2 regions of the Priestia sp. TRN 1309 genome follow, and region 2 is predicted to be linked to the other one. Evidence: a T-box and tRNA genes for the amino acid it is inferred to sense, from the RefSeq annotation. Region 2 holds a T-box; the other holds one or more tRNA genes.
The links. A T-box is a leader RNA that pairs with one kind of tRNA and senses whether it is charged. The one in region 2 lies ahead of pheS (phenylalanine--tRNA ligase subunit alpha), so its partner is inferred to be a tRNA-Phe.
Positions count from the first base shown of each region.

Region 1 (3,277 bases), on a different contig from region 2:
CATTTCAGACATTGGACGAGTAATGGTCTGAGCTAAAAACACGCCTAAAATAGCTGTGATAAAAAGAGCAATCACCGTACCTGCCTTAAAGATCTGATTGATATTACTCATTTGATCGTAAACAGGCTCCATGGAAGCTGTTAAGTAAATAGCGCCTAAGATTTCTTCGCTAGACTGAACTTTTCCATTTTTATTAGTTGAACTTGATTGACTGGCACCTACTTTATCCTGTAAACGAATAGGCTGTATCATAACTCTGATTCGCTGCCCGCTTTGATCAACAAATACATTATCAGAGTTCGTTCCTGCTAACAACGCATTTGTAATCGCTAAATCATTAGTCTTTTTACCTATGATCTGTTGAGGATTTGAGTTCGATGTAGCAATGATTCTTCTATTTTGGTCAATGACTCTTACTTCAGAAATGTCATTCATATCATTTGAAGCTAAATTGGGTCTTGAAGCAAAATCTCTTAAAATAGTCTTTAAGTCTTCCTCAAGAGTCGGTGAATCATCATCACGATTTTTCACCATTTCTTGTCCAATGTTATACGTCAGCAAGTCTGTCCGCTCTTGAAGAGACGTTCGAAAGTTGTTAACTAATTCTTTTTCTAATTGTCGTGCAAAATAGACCCCAATAATTTGCATCGCAATTAAAATGAGCAGCACATAAATCAATACAAACTTTAAATGAATAGATTGCAGGAGCCTTACTTTCTTCATCTAAAATTACTCCTGCTCTGGGCTGCGTAAATAATAGCCTACTCCACGTCTTGTTACAATCCACATTGGATGGCTTGGATTATCTTCAATTTTTTCACGTAATCTTCGAACTGTTACATCTACCGTACGCACATCACCAAAATAGTCATAACCCCATACAGTTTGAAGCAAGTGTTCACGCGTCATGACTTGTCCAATGTGCTTCGCTAAATAATGCAGCAGCTCAAATTCACGATGAGTCAGTTCAATCGTTTCTCCGCGCTTAGACACAATATAAGCATCTGGATGAATAACAAGTGCTCCAATCGTAATTTCATTCGTTTCACTTTCTTCTGTTGGAACAGCTACCTGCTGATGTCTACGTAAATTAGCTTTTACACGTGCTAATAATTCACGCGTACTGAACGGCTTAGTTACATAATCATCTGCACCTAATTCTAGACCTAAAACCTTGTCAATTTCAGAGTCTTTTGCTGTTAACATGATAATGGGCATATCATATTTTTTGCGCACTTCTCGGCAAACTTCCATTCCATCTTTCTGAGGAAGCATAATATCTAATAAAATCATTTCAGGCTGTACTTCTTCCACTTTTTCAAGTGCTTCTACGCCATCATAAGCACAAAATACTTCGTAACCTTCTTTTTGCAAATTAAACTTTAAAATATCTGCAATCGGCTTTTCGTCATCTACGACTAAAATACGTTTATCCATGATCATCGTTCTCCTTTATTAGTTGAAGCAAAATATAAAAGATAGTATTCATACTGTTTGAATACCGTAGTTTTATTATACTTGATAACCCTTGAAACGTCACAAGTTCATCCTCTACTATACATGAAGATATATGATTTTCAACCATCTCTAAATACAAAAGTAATATATTACCATAAAAGAGATGCAAAGCAAATAACGTTTTCTTTTAAATGTAAATAAAAGAAAAAAGCATGACTTTAAATAAAGTCATGCTTTTTGATGGCTCGGGACGGAATCGAACCGCCGACACAAGGATTTTCAGTCCTTTGCTCTACCAACTGAGCTACCGAGCCAAAATGGCGGTCCCGACGGGAATCGAACCCGCGATCTCCTGCGTGACAGGCAGGCATGTTAACCGCTACACCACGGGACCTCAGTCTATATGCTATGTATTAAAAATATTAAAAATGACCCGTACGGGATTCGAACCCGTGTTACCGCCGTGAAAGGGCGGTGTCTTAACCGCTTGACCAACGGGCCACGTTGTAACAAAAGTGAGCCATGAAGGACTCGAACCTTCGACCCTCTGATTAAAAGTCAGATGCTCTACCAACTGAGCTAATGGCTCATGTTATATCTCTTAGCGACGCTTATTATAATAACATGATATTTCATATAAATGCAATAGTTTTTTAAAACTTTCTTTTTATTATTGAGCTTTTTTTAAAAGTCTTGTTAAAAAAGCACCAATTATAAATAAAAAAGGTTAGCTCACGAAGAGCTAACTCTTTTTATTTAGCTATATACACCACGTAATACATTTGTTTGTGTACGATCTGGACCTACAGAGAAAATAGATAAAGGAATACCTGTTAATTGAGACACGCGCTCTAAGTAGTGGCGAGCGTTATCAGGTAACTCATCTAATGTTTTCACACCCGTGATATCTTCTGTCCAACCTGGAAGCTCTTCATATACAGGTTCGCATTCTGCAAGTGTTTTTAAGCTAGCAGGGAATTCTTCCATAACTTCCCCTTTATAACGGTAAGCTACACAAATCTTTAATGTCTCAATTCCCGTTAATACATCAATTGAGTTTAAAGATAAGTCTGTGATTCCGCTAACGCGGCGAGCATGACGTACAACTACACTGTCGAACCAACCTACACGGCGAGGACGACCAGTTGTTGTACCGTATTCACGTCCTACTTCACGGATTTGATCACCGATTTCGTTTGTTAATTCAGTTGGGAAAGGACCGTCACCAACACGAGTTGTATAGGCTTTTGATACACCTACAACGTGTTTGATTTTAGATGGACCTACACCAGAACCAATTGTTACTCCACCCGCTACTGGGTTTGAAGATGTAACAAATGGATATGTTCCTTGGTCGATATCTAACATAACACCTTGTGCGCCTTCAAATAGTACACGACGTCCTTCGTCTAACGCATCATTTAATACTACTGATGTATCAACAACATATTTTGCAACTTGTTGACCATACTCATAGTACTCATCTAAAATTTCTTCTAATGTAAAGCCTTCTACTTCATACATTTTTTCAAGAAGGCGATTCTTTTCAGCTAAGTTTTGTGTTAATTTTGCTTCAAATACTTCACGGTCTAGTAAATCGGCAATTCGAATACCAACACGTGCTGCTTTATCCATATAAGCTGGTCCAATACCTTTTTTCGTTGTACCAATCTTATTTTCACCTTTACGTTCTTCTTCAACTTCATCTAATTTTAAATGATATGGAAGAATCACATGAGCTCGGTTACTAATACGTAAGTTTTCTGTTGTTACACCGCGATCATGTAAGTATTTTAATTCTTGAACAAGTGCTTTTGGA
Region 1 is NZ_JBOZGM010000005.1:30,161-33,437, reverse strand. It holds gene walK (cell wall metabolism sensor histidine kinase WalK) at 1-723, opposite strand, end outside; gene yycF (response regulator YycF) at 730-1,437, opposite strand; tRNA gene ACRPLQ_RS19725 (tRNA-Phe) at 1,700-1,772, opposite strand; tRNA gene ACRPLQ_RS19720 (tRNA-Asp) at 1,777-1,852, opposite strand; tRNA gene ACRPLQ_RS19715 (tRNA-Glu) at 1,888-1,959, opposite strand; tRNA gene ACRPLQ_RS19710 (tRNA-Lys) at 1,975-2,047, opposite strand; gene ACRPLQ_RS19705 (adenylosuccinate synthase) at 2,215-3,277, opposite strand, start outside.
Region 1: it encodes a tRNA-Phe, which carries the amino acid that the T-box ahead of pheS (phenylalanine--tRNA ligase subunit alpha) is inferred to sense. The anticodon was not compared.

Region 2 (3,277 bases):
CATTTTATATGATGCTTCCATGGTCTCTCATAAAGGACTTCGAGATACAGTGGTAGATGTGGCAGATGAATTAAATATTCCGTATCAATTTGATGCAATTGCTGGAGGCGGTACGGACTCGGGTTCTATCCATATTTCAGCTAACGGGGTGCCAGCACTTTCGATTACAATTGCAACTCGTTATATCCATTCTCATGCAGCAATGCTTCATCGTGATGATTATGAAAACGCAGTTAAATTAATTGCGGAAGTCATTAAGCGCTTAGACCGAGATACGGTTAACGCCATTACGTATAATTGAAAAAAGCTCATTCTCCTAGGAGAATGAGCTTTTTGTTGTACATAGGAAAAGGTTATTTATTTTAAACCGTTTTCAAGCGTTGTCAGAATTTCTTCTTTTTCTGATTCCGGAGACTTTTCCCAAAGCACTTCAAATAAAACACCAAGTCCAGGGAGCATTTTTTCTTCACCGCTTTGAATAGCGTCAGAAATTGTAGCCTCAAGCTCTTCTTTTGAGTTTCCTGAAACGTTTGCAATAACAGCATTTCGTAAATTAAGATCCATCATTTTCACCTCAGCTATCGTAAAGTTACCAATAGTTTTTGTTTTCTTTGCGATTTCTATGTACAATAAAGTGAAACTTATCTAATGATTATTGAACAAAATGTAATCGAACTATTTATTTTTGTATAGATAAAGGAGTTATGTTTGTGAAACAAATTGATTCAGTTAAAAATCCGCAGGTAAAAGCGTGGAAAAAACTGCATAATAAAAAAGACCGTGATAAGCAGGGCCTTTTTATGGTAGAAGGCTTTCATTTAGTCGAAGAGGCTATCAAAAATAAGGATTGTGTAAAGGAACTAATTATACGCGAATCGACCGAAGTGCCCGCACAGTGGGATATAGACGGTATCGAAATAATCGTTGTAAACGAAGCAATTAGTAAGTTATTATCTGACACAGAAACACCTCAAGGAATTATTGCCGTGTGTTTTCAAACAAAGCATGCGGAAATTATTCATACAGCACAGAAAGTATTGCTTTTAGATGCCGTGCAAGATCCAGGTAACCTAGGCACCATTATCCGAACCGCTGATGCTGCGGGAGTGGAGGCTATTATCATTGGAGAGGGCAGCGTGGATGTGTACAACCCAAAAGTCGTTCGTTCAACGCAAGGAGCTATTTTTCACCTTCCAATTGTAAAAGGCGATTTACTCGAAATAATTTCATTGTTAAAAGAAAGAGGAATAGCAGTTTACGGCACGTCGTTACAAAATGGAAAGGTCTACACACACGTAAAACCTTCAAACGAATTTGCGCTGATTGTGGGAAATGAAGGAAACGGCGTAAGCGAGAAAGTGTTGGAACAAACGGATCAGAATCTGTACATTCCCATCTATGGAAAGAGCGAGTCGTTAAATGTTGCCATCGCTTCTGGAATCTTACTTTATTATTTACGCGGAATGTAGTTGCATCGAGAACGTGTTTTCACTATAATAATACAATAGTTACATATGTAAAAAACGATGAAAGAGAGCAGTAGCTTATGTCCGTTTATGCAGGGAGAAAATGCCATGACTGAAAGCATTTTTATAAATGTAATAAGTGAATTCACCTCTTGAGTTGACACTTAGACCATCTTACATAGATGTAAAGGTGTTCCGGAGATTCCGTTAACTTGAATGAAGTGAACTGTATACGTCTGTGTATATAGTTAACAAGGGTGGTAACGCGACTAATCCTCGTCCCTTTTTTGGGAGGAGGTTTTTTTATTTGTCATTTTTTACGTTAAAAGGAGGAATAAGTGATGAAAGAACGTTTACAAGAACTTCAACAAGAAGCAATTGCAAAAGTCGAAGCAGCAAGTGCTTTAAAAGAATTAAACGACGTACGCGTAGCTTATTTAGGAAAGAAAGGCCCTATCACAGAAGTACTTCGCGGTATGGGAAAACTTTCAGCTGAAGAGCGTCCTGTAATGGGAGCACTTGCAAATGAAGTACGTGAAGCGATTGCATCTAAAATTGAAGAAAAACAAACGGCGTTAGAAGCAGCCGAGGTAGAGCGTAAACTTGCTTCAGAAACAATTGACGTAACGCTGCCGGGACGCCCGGTTAAAGCAGGTACGCATCACCCGCTCACAAGCGTGGTTGAAGAAGTAGAAGATTTATTCTTAGGAATGGGCTATGAAGTAGCAGAAGGACCAGAAGTAGAGCAGGACTACTATAATTTCGAAGCGCTGAACTTGCCAAAAGGTCACCCAGCACGTGATATGCAAGATACGTTCTATATTACGGAAGAAACGCTTCTTCGTACGCATACATCAACTGTTCAAGCTCGTGTTATGAACAAGAATGAAGGCAAAGGACCTGTTAAAATTATTTGCCCAGGTAAAGTGTACCGCCGCGATGACGATGATGCTACGCATTCACATCAATTTATGCAAATTGAAGGTCTTGTAGTAGACGAAAACATTCGTATGAGCGATTTAAAAGGCACGCTTGAAGTATTTGTGAAAAAGATGTTCGGTGCAGACCGTGAAATTCGTCTTCGTCCAAGTTTCTTCCCATTCACTGAGCCGTCTGTAGAAGTAGACGTATCGTGTGCAAAATGTGGAGGTAAAGGCTGTAATGTATGTAAACAAACAGGCTGGATTGAAATTTTAGGAGCCGGTATGGTTCATCCAAATGTTCTTGAAATGGCTGGATACGATTCAACTAAATATCGTGGTTTTGCTTTTGGAATCGGTGTAGAGCGTATTGCTATGTTAAAACACGGCGTGGATGATATTCGTCATTTCTATACAAATGATGTTCGTTTCTTAGATCAATTTAAACAAGTATAAAGGAGGGACTACGATGTTTGTATCTTATCGTTGGTTACAAGAGTATGTTGACTTATCAGGCGTAACGGCAGAAGAGTTAGCTGATAAAATCACAAAAAGTGGAATTGAAGTTGAAGGTGTAGAAAACTTAAATAAAGGCATCAGCGGAGTGGTAATTGGTCACGTTGTAGAACGTGAACAGCATCCAAATGCGGATAAATTAAGCCGCTGTCAAGTAGATCTTGGCGGAGGAGAAATCGTTCAAATCGTGTGCGGAGCACCTAACGTGGCACAAGGTCAAAAAGTAGCGGTTGCAAAAGTGGGAGCTGTACTTCCAGGTAACTTTAAAATCAAGCGTGCTAAGCTTCGCGGTGAAGAATCGAACGGTATGATTTGTTCTCTTCAAGAGCTTGGCATTGAAAGCAAGCTTGTGGCAAAAGATTATCAAGAAGGCAT
Region 2 is NZ_JBOZGM010000006.1:218,518-221,794, reverse strand. It holds gene ACRPLQ_RS22600 (M42 family metallopeptidase) at 1-301, shown strand, start outside; gene sspI (small acid-soluble spore protein SspI) at 358-564, opposite strand; gene ACRPLQ_RS22590 (TrmH family RNA methyltransferase) at 705-1,469, shown strand; T-box leader at 1,518-1,753, shown strand; gene pheS (phenylalanine--tRNA ligase subunit alpha) at 1,808-2,842, shown strand; gene pheT (phenylalanine--tRNA ligase subunit beta) at 2,856-3,277, shown strand, end outside.